Regions from separate parts of the Variovorax sp. 05T418 genome, predicted to be linked through region 1. Evidence: predicted binding sites of a transcription regulator. Region 1 holds the regulator's gene; each other region holds the start of a gene.
What was found. Region 1 encodes sigma-54, which starts transcription at its own class of promoters, with help from an activator protein. Its sites were predicted from a motif close to TGGCANGNAANCTGCTTT; they were not measured.
Positions count from the first base shown of each region.

Region 2: a site for sigma-54 is predicted at 2,212-2,229, ahead of glnA (type I glutamate--ammonia ligase). Genes of this name have one in related genera too.
Region 3: a site for sigma-54 is predicted at 1,985-2,002, ahead of AC1DMS_RS03305 (PQQ-dependent methanol/ethanol family dehydrogenase). Genes of this name have one in related genera too.
Region 4: a site for sigma-54 is predicted at 1,546-1,563, ahead of AC1DMS_RS22180 (MSMEG_0572/Sll0783 family nitrogen starvation response protein). Genes of this name have one in related genera too.

Region 1 covers NZ_JBFTLJ010000011.1:81,535-85,889, forward strand. Annotated here, with positions in the region: gene lptA (lipopolysaccharide transport periplasmic protein LptA) at 1-358, shown strand, start outside; gene lptB (LPS export ABC transporter ATP-binding protein) at 355-1,149, shown strand; gene AC1DMS_RS21685 (RNA polymerase factor sigma-54) at 1,167-2,759, shown strand; gene AC1DMS_RS21690 (phospholipase D family protein) at 2,770-4,355, shown strand, end outside.
Region 2 covers NZ_JBFTLJ010000004.1:336,660-341,014, reverse strand. Annotated here, with positions in the region: gene AC1DMS_RS10145 (sterol desaturase family protein) at 1-408, shown strand, start outside; gene AC1DMS_RS10140 (EI24 domain-containing protein) at 447-1,331, shown strand; gene AC1DMS_RS10135 (competence/damage-inducible protein A) at 1,328-2,128, shown strand; gene glnA (type I glutamate--ammonia ligase) at 2,275-3,690, shown strand; gene AC1DMS_RS10125 (hypothetical protein) at 3,904-4,355, shown strand, end outside.
Region 3 covers NZ_JBFTLJ010000001.1:661,138-665,492, forward strand. Annotated here, with positions in the region: gene AC1DMS_RS03300 (high-potential iron-sulfur protein) at 1-113, opposite strand, end outside; gene AC1DMS_RS03305 (PQQ-dependent methanol/ethanol family dehydrogenase) at 124-1,917, opposite strand; gene AC1DMS_RS03310 (methyltransferase family protein) at 2,190-2,867, opposite strand; gene AC1DMS_RS03315 (hypothetical protein) at 4,088-4,342, opposite strand.
Region 4 covers NZ_JBFTLJ010000011.1:195,115-199,469, reverse strand. Annotated here, with positions in the region: gene AC1DMS_RS22185 (aminotransferase-like domain-containing protein) at 1-1,268, opposite strand, end outside; gene AC1DMS_RS22180 (MSMEG_0572/Sll0783 family nitrogen starvation response protein) at 1,619-2,101, shown strand; gene AC1DMS_RS22175 (Nit6803 family nitrilase) at 2,117-3,169, shown strand; gene AC1DMS_RS22170 (MSMEG_0568 family radical SAM protein) at 3,132-4,214, shown strand; gene AC1DMS_RS22165 (MSMEG_0567/Sll0786 family nitrogen starvation N-acetyltransferase) at 4,217-4,355, shown strand, end outside.

The DNA of each region.
Region 1 (4,355 bases):
CATCGAATACGACAGCCGCGCCGACAACGTCAAGTTCATCCGCAATGCCGTCATGCGCCGGCTGATCGGCGCCACGCCCAACGACGAGAGCACCGGCGCGCTCATCGTCTACGACCAGAGCAACGACACCTACACGGTCAACGGTTCCACCGTGCCGCCCAACACGGGCGTGAACGCACCCCCAGGCGGACGCGTGCGGACCATCCTCACGCCCAAGAGCGCCACCGCGCCGGCGCCCGGAGCCTCGGCGCCCGCCGGCGGACGGGCCGCGCCAGCGGCGGCCGCGCCCCAGCCGGCACCCGGTGCCGGCCTGCGCTCGAGCACCACGCTGGGCGGCGACGGGGAAAGGCGCAAGTGATCGAAGCCGCTGGAACCCAGAACGCCGACGGCACGCCGGGCAGCCGCCTGGTGGTGCGCGGCCTGCAGAAGAGCTACGGCAGCCGCAAGGTCGTGCGGGATGTCTCGCTCGACGTGCAAAAGGGCGAGGTCGTCGGGCTGCTCGGCCCCAACGGCGCCGGCAAGACCACCTCGTTCTACATGATCGTGGGGCTGGTGCGGGCCGATGCGGGCGAGATCACCATCGACGGCGAGCCCATCGCCCACATGCCGATCCACCGGCGCGCGCGCATGGGCCTGAGCTACCTGCCGCAGGAAGCCTCGATCTTCCGCAAGCTCACGGTCGAGGAAAACGTGCGCGCCGTGCTCGAGCTCCAGCGCGAGCCCGACGCCAGCGGCAAGCCCGCGCCGCTAACCAAGCAGCGCATCGAGGAGCGCCTCTCGGGCCTTTTGGCCGACCTGCGGGTGGACCATCTTCGCGATTCGCCCGCGCTCGCGCTCTCGGGCGGCGAGCGGCGCCGGGTCGAGATCGCCCGCGCGCTGGCCACGCAGCCGCGCTTCATCCTGCTGGACGAGCCCTTTGCCGGCATCGACCCGATCGCGGTGATCGAAATCCAACGGATCATCAGCTTCCTGAAGGAGCGCGGCATCGGCGTGCTCATCACCGACCACAACGTGCGTGAAACGCTGGGCATCTGCGATCACGCGTTCATCATCAGCGACGGGCATGTGCTGGCACAAGGCACACCCTCGGAGATCGTCGACAACGCCGAAGTACGCAGGGTGTACCTCGGCGAGCACTTCCGGATGTAAGGGAGGAGTCGGTCTCCATGAAGCAAGGGCTGTCCCTTCGCGTTTCGCAGCACCTGGCGCTCACGCCCCAGCTGCAGCAGTCGATCCGGCTGCTGCAGCTGTCCACGCTCGAACTGAGCCAGGAAGTGGAGCAGATGCTGGACGAGAACCCGTTCCTCGAACGCACCGCGGAAGAAGCCGCGCGCGAGGAATTCGGGCTCGACGCCATCGACACGCCGGTGCCGCGCGACGAGGCCGGTGAAGCCGCCGAGGGCGAATTCAGCTCGGCCCCGGCCAGCAGCGCGACCGCCACGTCCAGCGAAACCGCCTCCACGGCCGAGTCCGAGGTTCCCGCCGCCGACGCCACCGAGCGCGAGCCCGACTGGGAAGGCGACGGCACCGTCGACATGGCGCCCGACGACAGCGAATGGGGCAGCGATGCCCCCGCGCGCCAGAACAACCTGGGCGACGACGAGCGCGCCGACGCCACCGAGCTCGCGCGCAGCCAGGAGTCGCTGCAGTCCTTCCTGCACCGGCAGGCGCTGAGCCTGCGGCTCAACGAGAACGACAGCGCCGCGCTGCGCTTCCTGATCGAATCGCTCAACGACGACGGCTATCTCGAAGACTCCCTGCCGGCGCTGGCCTCGGGCCTCGCGGGCGACGACAACGACCAGTTCGACGAGCTGGTGCACCACTTCCAGGTGGCGCTCGGCCTGCTGCAGAGCCTGGAGCCGGCCGGCGTCGGCGCGCGCGACCTGGGCGAATGCCTTTGCATCCAGCTGCGCGCGCTCGCCAGCGAAAGCGAGACCGAGGAACAGGCGCTGGTGCGCAAGACCGCCATCGCGATCTGCAAGCAGCCGATGGAGCTGCTCGCGCGGCGCGACTTCAAGCGCCTGGCCACGCTCACGCGCACCAACGAAGAGCTGGTGCGCTCGGCGCTGCAGGTCATCTCGCGCCTGGAGCCCAAGCCGGGCCGCCGTTTTGTCGATGTCGAGCGCAACATCGTGATTCCCGACGTGATCGTCACCAAGATCGGCCGCGGCACCAATGCCAAGTTCCGCGTCATGCTCAACCCCGAAGTGATGCCGCGGCTGCGCGTGCACGACATCTATGCCGGCGCGCTCAAGTCGCACAAGGGCGAGGGCAGCCAGGCGCTGTCGCAGCGGCTGCAGGAGGCGCGCTGGTTCATCAAGAACATCCAGCAGCGCTTCGACACCATCCTGCGCGTGAGCAACGCCATCGTCGAGCGGCAGAAGAGCTTCTTCGTGCACGGCGAGCTCGCGATGCGACCCCTGGTGCTGCGCGAGATTGCCGACGAACTCGGCCTGCACGAATCGACCATCTCGCGCGTGACCACGGCCAAGTACATGTCCACGCCTTTCGGCACGGTCGAGCTCAAGTACTTCTTCGGCTCGGCGCTGGGCACCGAGACCGGCGGCAATGCATCGAGCACCGCGGTGCGCGCGCTGATCAAGCAGTTCGTGAGCTCCGAGAGCATCAAGAAGCCGCTGTCCGACAGCCAGATCTCCGAGATGCTCAAGGAGCAGGGCATCGAGTGCGCGCGCCGCACCGTGGCCAAGTACCGCGAGGCCCTGCGCATCGCGCCCGCCAACCTCCGCAAGGCGCTGTAGAAAGCCGCCGATGGCCCGTCGCCTGCTGTCGCGCTGTGGGCAATGGGTCTTCGCCATGGCGGCGGTGCTGCTGTTCGCCGGCTGCGCCACCCTGCCCGACGAGGCGCCGCGCCCGGGCACCCGGGCCATGGCCGCCTCGGCCGACACCGCGCTCGGCAAGATCGCGCTGGCCTCGCAGCCCGACCCCGACCTGAGCGGCTTTCGCCTGATGCCGGGCGGCGATTTCGCCTTCGACACGCGCATCCAGCTCGCGCGGCGCGCCCAGCGCACGCTCGACGTGCAGTACTACCAGATCGAGAACGACGAGACCGGCCGCTACCTGCTGCGCGCGCTGCGCGATGCGGCCCGGCGCGGCGTGCGCGTGCGGCTCCTGATGGACGATCTCTACACCTCGGGCGAGGACGAGCTGCTGCTCGGCCTGGCCGCCACGCCGAATGTCGAGCTGCGCCTGTTCAATCCCTTTCCGGCCGGGCGCGGCAGCCTGCTCAGGCGCTTCACCGCCTCGCTGTTCGACTTCAGCCGCGTCAACCGGCGCATGCACAACAAGCTCTTCATCGCCGATGGCGCGATGGCGGTGGCGGGCGGGCGCAACATCGGCAACCAGTATTTCAGGCGCACGGCGGGCGAGAATTTTCTCGATCTCGATACCTTCGTCGCCGGCGCGCTGATTCCGCGCCTGGGCGCGCTGTTCGACCAGTACTGGAACAGCGTCTATGTGCGGCCGGTCCAGTCGGTGGTGGCCAGCACACTGACACGTGACGAGCTGCAGAAGCGCTTCGACACCGCCACCGGCCCGGACACCACGCCGCCGCCGCCCCGGCCCGCGCCCAACGACCTGCTCGGCTACAGCCCGATCGCCGAAGACCTGGATGCCGGCAAGCTCGACCTGATCTGGACGCTGGCCGAGGCGTATGCCGATTCGCCCGAGCGCGTGATCGGCAAGACCGCCTCGTACGGCGGCGTGCCGCTGCTCGACGTCGACAGCGTGCGCTACAACGTGGTCGAGCAGATGCGCCGCGCGCGCTCCGAGGTGACCATCGTCTCGCCCTACCTGATCCCGGGCAAGGCGGGGCTCGAAGTGATGCGCGAGATCCGCCGGCGCAACGTGAAGATCAGCATCGTCACCAATTCCTTCGCCGCCACCGACGAGCCGCTGGTCCACACCGCCTACCGCCGCTACCGGCCCGAGATGCTCGAGCTCGGCGCCGAGCTGTACGAACTGAGCACCACGCGCACGCGTCGCAGCGTGCGCCTCGGCCTGTTCGGCACTTCGGTGGGGCGGCTGCATGCCAAGTCGGCGGTGATCGACCGGCAGGTTCTTTTCGTTGGCTCGATGAACTTCGACCCGCGCTCCGAAACGCACAACACCGAGATCGGCCTGTTCATCCGCAGCCCCGAGATGGCGCAGCAGACGCTCAAGCTCATCGAGGTGCTGAAGCAGCAGGGCGCCTACCGGCTGCGCTTTGCGAAGGACAGCGGCAATGCGCGCATCGAGTGGATCAGCGAGGAGGAGGCCGGCCGGACCACCGTGCTGAACGAGGAGCCCGACTCCGATTTCTGGGGCCGCACCATGCTCGAGATGCTGGCGCCGCTGAC
Region 2 (4,355 bases), on a different contig from region 1:
ACGCTCATCGTCATCGTCGCGCAGCTCATTGGCGTGGCGCCGGGGCAGTTCATTGCGTTCGTGGCGTTCACGCAGCTCAGCGAAAGCCTGCAGCATGCCAACCTGAGGCTGGCTTTCGGCGCCATTGGCGAGCGGCTGTGGATCAGTCCGCGCTTCCACCGGCTGCACCACAGCATCGGGCTGGGCCACGAATCGCGCGGCGCCCACACGCTGGGCGGGTGCAACTTCGGCGTCCTGCTGCCATGGTGGGACATGCTCTTTCGCACCGTGAACTTCGAGGAGCGCTACGACCCCACGGGCATCCGCGACCAGGTCGAGCCCGACGCGGACGGCCGCGTGCGCGACTACGGGCGCGGCTTCTGGGCCCAGCAATGGCTCGGGCTCAAGCGGATGGCCGGCTGCGGCTGAGCACCGGGCCCGAACCGGGCCGGTTATCCTCGCACCCAATGCGCCTGCTCCTCGATTCCTTCTGGCGCGCGGTCGCCTACTGCATGCTGCCGCGCGTGATCGTGCTGTCGCTGCTGCCGCTGGGCCTGATGGTGCTGCTGGCTGCAGGCTTCGGCTATTTCTACTGGGACGCGACCGTCGCCTGGACCCGCGACGCGCTCGACGCCTGGCCGCTGCTGTCGAGCTTCTGGGGCTGGATCGGACGGCTCTTCTCGGGCGACGTCACGGCCGTGCTGGCGCCGCTGGTGGTGGTGTTTGCCGCCACGCCGGTGATCGTGGTGGTTTCGCTGCTGATCGTGGCCGGCCTCATGGCAGGCCCGCTCACCGCGCTGGTCGCGCACCGCCGCTTTCCCGCGCTCGAACGCAAGAAGGGCGCGTCCTTCTTCGGCAGCGTGGCGCGCTCGCTCGGCCTCACGCTGCTGGCGCTGCTCGCGCTCGTGGTGTCGATGCCGCTCTGGCTCATTCCGCCGCTGGTGCTCATCTTGCCGCCGCTGATCTGGGGCTGGCTCACCTACCGCGTGATGAGCTTCGACGCGCTGGCCGAGCACGCGAGCCCCGAAGAGCGCGCCGCACTGTTGCGCGCGCACCGGCTGCCGCTGCTGTGCATCGGCGTGCTGTGCGGCTACCTGGGCGCGGCGCCCAGCATCGTCTGGGCCTCCGGCCTGCTGTTTGCCGCCGCCTTCTTCGTGCTGGTGCCGCTCGCGATCTGGATCTACACGCTGGTGTTTGCGTTTTCGGCGCTCTGGTTCGGCCACTACTGCCTCGACGCGCTGGCGCAGCTTCGCGCCCAACGCGGGGCCGCCGCAGCTTCTTCCGGTCCGCCCGGCGGCGCACCCGCGGCCGAGACCGACCAGGCCCTTCTCTCCCAATGGAAATCCCCATGACCCGTGCATTCGGCCTGATTGTCGTCGGCGACGAAATCCTTTCCGGCAAGCGCGCCGACAAGCACATGCCCAAGGTCATTGAACTGCTCGCCGCGCGCGGCCTGCAGCTCGGCTGGGCCGAATACGTCGGCGACGTGCCCACCCGCATCACCGCCGCGCTCGGCCGGGCCTTCGCTTCGGGCGACATCGTCTTCTCGACCGGCGGCATCGGCGCCACGCCGGACGACCACACGCGCCAGTGCGCCGCGCAAGCCCTGCGGGTGCCGCTGGAACTGCATCCCGAGGCCGAACTGCTGATCCGCGAGCGCATGCAGGACACCGCGCGCGAGCAGGGCATTGCCTACGAACCCGACCGCCCCGACAACATTCACCGCCTCAACATGGGCGTGTTCCCGAAGGGCGCCGAGATCATCCGCAACCCCTACAACAAGATTCCGGGCTTCAGCGTCGAGCACGTCCATTTCGTGCCGGGCTTTCCGGTCATGGCCTGGCCAATGATCGAGTCGGTGCTCGACAGCCGCTATGCGCACCTGTTCACCAGCGGCCAGTCGGCCGAGAAGTCGGTCATCGTGTTCGGCGCGATGGAGGCAACGCTCACGCCGCTGATGCTCGCGATCGAGACGGCGCACGCCGGCATCAAGGTGTTCAGCCTGCCGAGCGTCGACCATCCGCAGTACGGCCGCCACATCGAACTTGGCGTGAAAGGCGACCCCACCCGCCTGGAGGCCGCCTACGCGCAGCTGATCGAGGGTCTGCACGCCTATGATGCGAAGCTTGGCCCGGAATTGGTGCGGTAGTTTTTATTGCACCAATTTGGTGATTATTCGCCTTTTTTTGGGGTTTGCGCCTGCCGTCAAAGCCTGTTCCCGTGCGGCGACAATGGCATAGAAACTGCATCCTCCGTCCCTGTATTCCTAACCACCATCCAACTCAGGAGAAACTGATGGCAAAGACCGTCGCCGATGTACTCAAGCTCGTCAAGGAAAACGAGGTCAAGTTCATCGACTTCCGCTTCACCGACACCCGCGGCAAAGAGCAGCACGTGACCGTGCCCGTCTCGGCTTTCGATGAAGACAAATTCACTTCGGGCCATGCTTTCGACGGCTCGTCCATCGCTGGCTGGAAGGGAATCGAGGCTTCGGACATGCAGCTCATGCCCGACCCGAACACCGCCAACATCGATCCCTTCTTCGAAGAAACGACGCTGATCCTGACCTGCGACGTGATCGACCCCGCCGACGGCAAGGCCTACGAGCGCGATCCGCGTTCGCTCGCCAAGCGCGCCGAGGCCTACATGAAGGCTTCGGGCCTGGGCGACACCGCCTACTTCGGTCCGGAACCCGAATTCTTCGTGTTCGACGGCGTTCGCTGGAAGAACGACATGTCGGGCTGCTTCGTGAAGATCGACTCCGAAGAAGCCTCGTGGAACACCGACAAGGAATACGAGCACGGCAACACCGGCCACCGTCCCGCAGTCAAGGGCGGCTATTTCCCTGTGCCCCCGGTCGACAGCTTCCAGGACATGCGCTCGGAAATGTGCCTGGTGCTCGAATCGCTCGGCATCCCGGTCGAAGTGCATCACCATGAAGTGGCCAACGCCGGCCAGATGGAGCTCGGCACCAAGTTCAGCACGCTGGTGCAGCGCGCCGACTGGGTCCAGCTGCAGAAGTACGTGATCCACAACGTGGCCCACGCCTACGGCAAGACCGCCACCTTCATGCCCAAGCCCATCGTCGGCGACAACGGCTCGGGCATGCACGTGCACCAGTCGGTCTGGAAGGACGGCAAGAACCTGTTCGCCGGCGACGGCTATGCGGGCCTGTCGGACTTCGCGCTGCACTACATCGGCGGCATCATCAAGCACGCCCGTGCCCTGAACGCCATCACGAACCCCGGCACCAACAGCTACAAGCGCCTGGTGCCCGGCTTCGAAGCCCCGGTGAAGCTGGCCTACTCGGCCAAGAACCGCTCGGCCTCGATCCGCATCCCGTTCGTGGCCAACCCGAAGGGCCGCCGCGTCGAAGCGCGCTTCCCCGATCCGCTGATGAACCCGTACCTCGGTTTCGCTGCGCTCCTGATGGCCGGCCTCGACGGCGTGGAAAACAAGATCCATCCGGGCGAAGCCGCCAGCAAGGACCTGTACCACCTGCCGCCGGAAGAAGACGCGCTGATCCCGACCGTGTGCCACAGCCTCGACCAGGCGCTGGAATACCTCGACAAGGACCGTGCGTTCCTGACCAAGGGCGGCGTGTTCACCGATGCCTACATCGATGCGTACATCGAACTGAAGATGCAGGAAGTCACGCGCTTCCGCATGGCGACCCATCCGGTCGAGTTCGACATGTACTACTCGCTGTAATTGGCCCACCCCCGAAGCGGCTCACTTCGTGTAGCCGCCTCCCCCTCGAAGGGGGGCAACACCGGCGGCCCGGCGGAGCCGGTTCCGCGGTGTTGCTGGAAGGGAATCGAAAAGGACGGCTTGGCCGTCCTTTTTTACTGGCGCGGAACATCTTGTCACCAGTGGCGTCGAATTGCAGGAAAATGCACCTTTGTTGCGCCATCACCGATTCACATGAAGACTGCTTCCCTCATTTTCCTGGCCGGTTCATTGTTGGTCGCCTTGCCTGCGCTCGCCCAGGAGCGCGTGTGGCGCTGCGGCAATGAATACACCAACAATTCGACCATCGCCCAGCAAAAGGGCTGCAAGGTCATGGAAGGCGGCAACGTCACCGTCGTGCAGGGCACCAAGCCGTCGGGCGGCGGTTCGGCTGGCGGCAACTCGGCGCCCGCAGCCTCTCGTGCGCCCGCGGGCAGTCCGCGCGTCGAAGGCGTCGACCAGCGCGCACGCGATGGCGAAGCCCGCTCGGTGCTCGAAGCCGAGCTCAAGAAGGCCGAGGCCCGACAGGCGGAGCTGCAGAAGGAATACAACAACGGCGAGCCCGAGAAGCAGGGCAGCGAAGGCCGCAACTACCAGAAGTACCTCGATCGCGTGGCTGAAATGAAGGCAGAGCTGGCCCGCAATGA
Region 3 (4,355 bases), on a different contig from region 1:
GCGGCCAGCACGCGCACCGGCAGCACTGCCAGCAGGCAGGCGCCGCCGGCCGCGCGGCCGACGAACTCCCGGCGGGAGGCCCCGCGGCCCCCTTCGCTGTTGCGATCCGTCATGCCGCCTCCTTCAGTTGGACGCCACGCGGGCCTCGCCCGCGCGGGCGGTGCGCGCGCCGCCGGCGGAAGGGATCTTGAAGACCCAGACCATGCCGCCCTGCTCCAGCAGGTTGACCTTCTTGGCGACCTCGCCGCCCCACAGCGGCACCGCGCCGCCCCAGCCCGAAACCACGGCCACGTACTGCTCGCCGCCCTGCTGCCAGGTGACCGGCGGCGCGACCACGCCCGAGCCGGTCTGGAACTCCCACAGCACCTTGCCGGTCTTGGCGTCGGCCGCCTTCAGGTAGCCCTCGGGCGTGCCCCAGAACACCAGGTTGCCCCCGGTGGTGAGCACGCCGCCCCACAGCGGCGCACCGTTCTTGATCTCCCATGCGATCTTGCCGCTCTTGGGATCGATCGCGCGCAGCGCGCCGATGTAGTCCTCGTTGAGCGGCCTGATGGTGAAGCCGGAGCCGAGGTAGGCCGCGCCCTTCTTGTAGGCCACCGGTTCGTTCCAGATGTCCATGCCCCATTCGTTGGCGGGCACGTAGAACATCTTGGTGTCGGGGCTGTAGGCCATCGGCATCTGGTTCTTGCCGCCCAGGAAGCCAGGCGCCGCGAAGACCGAGCTGCCCTTCTTGCCGTCGCCGCCTGCAACGGGATCGCCCGGGCGGTTCTCGGCCACGTAGTTCGGGCGGCCGGTCTTCAGGTCGATGCCGTTGGCCCAGGTCGTCTTCCTCACGAAGGGGAAGGCGTTGAGCAACTGGCCGGTGGTGGCGTCGTTCACGTAGAAGTAGCCGTTGCGGTCGGCCTTGCCGCCCACGCGCCGGCCGTCCATGTCGAAGGTGACGAACTCATTCACGCCGTCGAAGTCCCAGCTGTCGCTGGGCGTGTTCTGGTAGTGCCACTTGATCTGGCCGGTCTTCACGTCGATGGCCACGGTCGAGCACGAGAACAGGTTGTCGCCCTTGCGCAGGTGGCTGTTCCACGGCGCCGGGTTGCCGGTGCCGAAGTAGGCCAGCCCGGTCTTGGGATCGAAGGTGCCGCCCAGCCAGGTGGCGGCGCCGCCGGTCTTCCAGAGGTCGCCCGGCCAGCTCTTGTTGACGGTGCCCGAGACGCCCGCCTCCTTCTTGTTGCCGTCGTTGTCGTAGGTGTAGCCCATGTGGCCTTCCACCGTGGGGCGCGACCACACCATGCTGCCCGTCCTGGCGTCGCGTGCCTCGACGCGGCCGACGATGCCGAACTCGCCGCCCGACACGCCCGTGAGGATCAGGCCGTTGGCGATGATCGGCGCCGCGGTGGCCGAGTAGCCGGCCGCGTAGTCGTCGATCTTCTCCTTCCAGACCACGTCGCCGGTGTTCTGGTCGAGCGCCACCAGCTGCGCGTCGAGCGTGGCGAAGATCACCAGGTTGTCGTACAGCGCCGCGCCGCGGTTGACCACGTCGCAGCAGGGCATGATGCCCTCGGGCAGGCGGTGCTCGTACTTCCACAGCTTCTTGCCGGTGGTGGCGTCGAGCGCGTAGATGCGCGAGTACGAGGCGGTCACGAACATCTTGCCCTTGTGGATCACGGGCTGCGCCTCCTGGCCGCGCTGCTTCTCCCCGCCGAAGGAGAAGGCCCATGCCGGCGCGAGCCGGGACACGGTGCCGGTGTTGACCTGCTTCAGCGGCGAGTAGCGCTGGCCCTGGGTATTGACCCCCCAGGTCAGGACGTTGCCGTTCGCCGTGGCTTCGGACTGGATCATCTTGTCCGTGACTTGCGCGCCGGCGCCGCCGGCCGCGGCCAGGCCGATGGCCATGAGCGCGTTCAAGAGCTTCAATTGCATGGATGTCTCCTCGTGGGTGTGGATAGCGGCTCGGGCGTGCCATGCGGGCATGCCTTCACGGGAGTCAAGGGCAATCTCCATGCCACGCGCGATGCGGGCTTCCAGGGGCTCTTGCGCGCATCGCCCGGGCCGCCGGGCGCGGGTTTTCCCGCTGCATTGCTACAAGGTCGAACAGCGCGCGGGGCGCAACCGTTGCATCACGGCGCAGTGAATCGCCGGAAGGCGCCGGCCGCGCAATGGCCGCCGATTGAGCGCCAAGGCCGCCCGGCTACCTACCAGACATAGGGAATGAGGCGATGACGCACACGGCTTGCGTATTCGTTGTAGCCGGGAAGATCACGGCGCAAGATCTTTTCCTCATCAAGAAGTCGCCAGATCAGCACCGGCAGGACGAGCGGGAGGAGGCAGATCGTGAGCCACGAGCCAAGTGCGAGCGGCATGCCGATGAAAAGCCAGAGCGCGCCAGCGTACATAGGATGACGCACATGGGCGTAGGGGCCGCTGTCGATCACCTTCTGGTCGCCCGCGACGCTGATGTTGGCTGCTGCATAACTATTGACCTTCAGCACCCAGAAAATAAAGAGGAAGGACGCCACGATCACGATGTTCCCTGCAAGGGACATGTAGGCGGGAACCGGCGAGACGCCAAATCGATGATCGAGTGCGGGCAGGATGATGAAGATGAAAAACGCGAGGATGATGAGCGACACAATGATCTTCTGCGGCCACTCTTTCTCATGCTGCGGTCCGGCATTCATGCGGCGCTCGAGCAGCGGCCTGTCATGAAGGGCAAGATGGACAGTGAAGCCGATGGTCGAGAGAGAAAAGACGGCGACAAAGAGCCAGCCTTGCCAGTATTGCCACGTGCCCGCGGGCAAGAAGATGAAGGCAACGAGAACGGCCATTCCCGCAACCCCTTGCGCGATGACTTTCTTGTAGAGCGGATCCATAGACAGTGAATGGTATGTCCGGCGTTCCATTGCGCAACAGGCGGCTCAAGTACGATGGCACGCTGATGCATCTACGAGATCGGAAAGATGTGGTCAGAAGCCTCTCACTGTCAGCTTGGGGTCGACCGTCCGGACTTGGTCAAGTTCTTCGCTGTGCCCCCGGGATTGCAAGTTGTCGTGGACGGCGCCCGAACCGGCGTGCTTGGGGCAAGTGGCGAGTTGCAACAGGTCAAGGGGTCGTACCTAGGCGAACTGAACAAACTCCGGCAACAGCGCGCGTCAACAGATCAAGCTTCCGGAGGCTGAGACCTGCTATCGCCAATTAGAGGATATTCGATGAGCCATGCGAAACGATGCATATAACGCGAAAAACACGATTCCTCATTCCGCTCAAAGCGGCTGGACGCTAGGCTATATCGGCATCCCTTGGCCTGGCCCTTGGCCCAAGCTGAACGGCGACTTTTTGCCACAGATCCCACGGGTTGGCAGGTTGGGATTGCTTGGGAAAGCGATGGGCCGGCGCTCATACCGATTGAAGGGCCGTGCGAAGGACGCTGGGGCGTCTTTCAAATTCGCTTCCCGCTGCCTGTGATGTCGGAGGACGACTTAATAACGAACTTCCATCTTGTCCTGCCGCTGTTGAAAAGGGAGCGGGCTCGCTTACCCTAGGATGAATCCGTGGCATCCGCTTCGGGACCAATGGAGCAGCTGCGGCAGGTCTTGGCCACAACCGGAAATTGATGACGTGACCTCAGAGCCCTCCTCGTCAACTCACGTTGTGCATATCAGCGCCGCGGCGCGTCGTCCTGCGTACTGGAAAATCGCGGCGCATCTGTGGGGACCCGGCTGCAATATCGACTCCGACGGAAACAGCCGAACTCCAGACGACGAGGAGTGGACCGAACTGACGCTGTCTCTTCGCGGTGAGCCCGGGCAATCCGTTACTGTTGACCCAATCGCTGGCCAGCCCGCAACCTTGGCGATACGGTCTTCTGACCCTGCATTAGCCGAAAAAGTTGTGGCGTTCCTCGATGGCAGTCGCCGGGAGCCAGCGGCTACAGTCGGCCAGAACCAGACAGTCGTCCCGAACTGAATTCATGACTGCGCGAAGAAGAGACTTTAGCGTTCGAGCTTTTGCAGCTCTATGCATGCTTTGGCTGTTGCTGTTTTCAGCAGTCAAAGCCCAAGCAGATGAAGCTTGTCCTTCCCCGACGGTTCTTCTAGGCACTGAAGACGTCCAAAAGCTGGCTCGTCTCCTCGGTGAAAGCGGCCGCATTCACATACCAATCTGTACCGTAGGCTTCGTCGAAGTTGCGGCGGCGGGCCGGCCGCTTTGTAGAGCAGGAAAGTCGACGGAGGTCACGCGAATCGGTGTTCAGATCCGAGCCGAGATCGACCGCGCTTTCGGTGCCGCGTTTGTCGTACGCAAAAATGGCTCTGCCCGAGAACTCGCGACAGACGTAGTTGGCGAGCAACTGCTTTAGGCAG
Region 4 (4,355 bases), 110 kb from region 1:
TCGCCATCGGTGGAGAAGGCCGCGCTTGCCACCACGCCGACGTTCTGCGTGCGCAGGTAGGAGGCGAACTCCACCGGGCTCCAGCCCGGCGCGAGCGGCAGCCAGGCATGGAAGCCCTCGGGATGCGCCTGCAGCCCGCTGCCGCCCAGATGCCGCGCGGCCAGCGCCTGCCGCGCCATCGATTCGCTGCGCACCGCCTGCAGCATGGCCTCGGCGGTGCCGTCCTCGACCCACAGCGTGGTCAGTGCATTGGTGATGGGCGAGGCCATCACGGTGGTCGCGCGCATCGCGCCAGCCAGGCGCTGCGACTGGACCACGGTGGGCGAGCACACGTAGGCGCTGCGCAGGCCCGCGCCAAAGCATTTGGAGAATCCGCTCACGTAGTAGGTGAGGCCGGGCGCCAGCGTGGCGAGCGCGGCCGGCGTCTGGCGCGGCAGCATGCCGTAGGCGTCGTCCTCGATGATCGGCACCGCATAGCGCAGCGCCACGTCGGCCAGCGCCTCGCGCCGCGCGCGGGGCACCGTGCCCGCGGTCGGATTCAGCAGCGTGGGGTTGCAATAGAGCGCCTTGGGCTTGAGCGTCCTGCAGGCGTGCTCGAAGGCATCGGCAATGGGGCCGTCCTCATCGAGCTGCAGCGCATGCAGCTGCACGCCCAGCTGCGCCGCGATGGCCTTCACGCCCGGATAGGTGAGCGACTCCACGCAGATCAGCTCGCCCGGCCGCGCGAGCTGCGAGAACAGCGCCGTGAGCACGCCGTGGATGCCCGGGCACACGAGGATGCGGTCGATGCCCGCGTCGGGCACGAAGGGCCGCAGCCAGTGCATCGCGGCCTCGCGGTCGTGCGCGGTGCCGCCGAAGTCCTGGTAGCGCAGCAGGTCGTGCAGGTTGGCCTCGGCGAAGGCGCGGCTCGCGCTGTCGTGCAGCCGCGCCATCAGGTGCGGGTCGTCAGGCTCGGGCGGCATGTTCATGGTCATCTCGGCGCCGCTGCCGCCGCGCAGCCGCAGGCTCGGGCTGCCCGAGCGGACGAAGGTGCCGGTGCCGGCGCGCGAATCGATCAGGCCGCGCTTGCGCGCCTCGGCATAGCCGCGTGCCACCGTCGTGTAGTTGAGCTCCAGCTCGGCCGCGAGCTCGCGCAGGGTGGGCAGCCGGTCGCGCACGGCGAGGCGGCCGGTCTTGATGTCGTCGGCAATCAATTCCGCCAGCAGCAGGTAGGCCGGCTTGGCGGTGTTGCGCAGCTGCTTGCGCCAGTGGGCGGTGATCGTGGTCATCGGCAAAGTTGATCGCATCCATTGATTGCATCGGGCCACCGATCAGGCACGCAGGAATCGCGCCCGCTCCAGAGGGGCCGCACGCCTCGATCAGGTGCGATCAACCCCGTTGATCGGGTGCATTGATCGCATGGCGGATGCGTCTTCCCGGTGCAGGCGGGGCCGCGCCGGCCGCCTTGGCCGAGGGGTTTTCGTGCGGCCGAAAAAAGTTTTCGGGCGTGCAGGCCGCATCCCGGCGAATTGATCGCGCATTGATCGCACGCGCCGCGCCGGGCGCTGGCACATCGCCTGCAAAGAGAAAGGCACGCAAGACCTGCGTTCATCCTCTTTTTCTTCAACCGGAGTACCCCATGCCCAAAGTCACCCGCCCCCGCAACGAGAAAGGCGAGTTCCTCGTCGACTACGAAGAGAAGGTGTTCGAAGACGTCAAGGCCGAGCCCGGCGAGAAGGCGCTCGTCACCTTCCACACGGTGGCCTTCGAGGGCTCGATCGGCTTCGTGAACCTGCTGCAGGCCACGCGCCTCAGGCGCAAGGGCTACGAGACCTCGGTGCTGCTGTACGGCCCCGGCGTGACGCTGGGCGTGCAGCGCGGCTTTCCGACGCTGGGCGACGAGGCCTTTCCGGGTCACCAGAACTTCAACAAGCAGATCGGCAAGTTCATGGAGGAAGGCGGCAAGGTGTATGCGTGCCGCTTCGCGCTGCAGGCGCTGTACGGCCACGGCGAGGGCGCGCTGATCGAGGGCATCACGCCGATCAACCCGCTCGACGTGCTGGACCTCGTGCTGCTGCACAAGAAGGCCGGCGCCGTGATCCTCGACACCTGGACCCTGTAAGGCAGGACCCGAGCGATGGCTTCCCCACCCCGCATCGTGCGTGCCGCGGCGATCCAGATCGCGCCCGACTTCGACCGGCCCGACGGCACGCTCGAGCGGGTGTGCAGCGCCATCGACGAGGCCGCGGCCAAGGGCGTGCAGCTGGCAGTCTTTCCCGAGACCTTCGTGCCCTACTACCCCTACTTCAGCTTCGTGCTGCCGCCGGTGCTGCAGGGCGCGCCGCACCTGCGGCTGGCGGAGCGCGCGGTGGTGGTGCCGGGTCCGGTCACGCAGGCCGTGGCCGAGCGCGCGCGGCATCACGGCATGGTCGTGGTGCTGGGCGTGAACGAGCGCGACCACGGCAGCCTCTACAACACGCAGCTGGTGTTCGATGCCGACGGCACGCTGGTGCTCAAGCGCCGCAAGATCACGCCGACGTACCACGAGCGCATGGTCTGGGGCCAGGGCGACGGCGCCGGCCTCAAGGTGGTCGACACGGCCGTCGGCCGCGTCGGCGCGCTGGCCTGCTGGGAGCACTACAACCCGCTCGCGCGCTACGCCCTGATGGCGCAGCACGAGGAGATCCACTGCGCGCAGTTCCCGGGCTCGCTGGTGGGCCCGATCTTCGCGGAGCAGATGGAAGTGACCATCCGCCACCACGCGCTGGAGTCGGGCTGCTTCGTGGTCAACGCCACCGGCTGGCTCAGCGACGAGCAGATCCGCAGCGTGACGCCCGACGCCAACCTGCAGAAGGCGCTGCGCGGCGGCTGCCACACCGCCATCGTGTCGCCAGAGGGCAAGCACCTTGCGCCGCCGCTCATCGAGGGCGAAGGCATGGTGGTGGCCGATCTCGACATGGCGCTGATCGCCAAGCGCAAGCGAATGATGGATTCGGTCGGCCACTACGCGCGGCCCGAGCTGCTGTCGCTCGCCATCAACGACCGGCCGGCGCAGACCACCGTGCCGATGCATCCCACGCAACCCCTCGCTCAACGGAGCCCCGACCATGACCACCATCACCACGACGACCCCGCCGGACAGCCGGCAGCTGATGACCGAGCTCCAGTCCTTCGGGTTGCGGCTGGTTGATCCTTCGGCCGGCGTGGCAAGCCGCCGCGGCGGCGCGGGCCCGTCAGACCACAAGGCCGTGACGGTGGACGGCCACACGATCATGGTGCCGGTCCACACTTCGAGCGCCTGGCATTCGCCGTTCACGGCCGAGGCGCCCGATGCGCGGGGCGTGAGCCGCGTGATGCGCGGCAGCATTCCCATTGCGAGCATCAGCTTTCCGAAGCAGCCGCGCTTCTATGCGATGCAGACCTTCGACGGCGTGCCCTATTCGCACATTGCCACGCTGCACGGCAGCGACGTGCTCGCCACCACGGTGCTGCAGAGCTGCATCCGCTACGAGAGCCGCAAAAAGAGCTGCAAGTTCTGCGCGATCGGCCAGTCGCTCGCGGCCGGCCGCACCATCGCGCGCAAGACGCCCGAGCAGCTGGCCGAAGTGGCGCGCGCGGCCGTGCTGCTCGACGGCGTGAAGCACATGGTGATGACCACCGGCACGCCCAACGCCACCGACCGCGGCGCGGCCATCCTCTGCGAGAGCGCCTTCGCGATCAAGGCCGCGGTCGACCTCCCGATCCAGGGCCAGTGCGAGCCGCCCGACGACGACCAGTGGTTCCACCGCATGAAGGCCGCGGGCATCGACACGCTGGGCATGCACCTGGAGGTGGTCACGCCCGAGGTGCGCGAACGCATCATGCCGGGCAAGGCCAGCGTGCCGGTCTCGCGCTACATGAGCGCCTTCGAGGCGGCCGTGCGCGTGTTCGGGCGCGGCCAGGTCAGCACCTACATCCTGGCCGGGCTGGGCGACACGCGCGAGGCCATCCTGGACACCTGCGACCAGCTGCTCGCACGCGGCGTGTACCCCTTCGTCGTGCCCTTCGTGCCGATCAGCGGCACGCCGCTCGAGGACCATCCGGCACCGTCTCCGGAATTCATGAAGTCGCTGCTGGCCCCGCTGGGCGAGCGCGTGGTGGCCGCGGGCCTGCGCTCGGCCGACATCAAGGCGGGCTGCGGCAAGTGCGGCGCCTGCTCGTCGCTGTCGATCTACGAAAAAGAAAGCGAAAGCTGACCATGCTGTGCATCGACGACCTCAGCGGGCTCGACCCGCACTACGCGCCGGTCGAATACCTGGTGCGCGAAGCGGCGCAGCAGTGGGAGCGCGACGAAGCCATGGCGCTGCGCCGTGCGGTGTTCTGCATCGAGCAGGGCA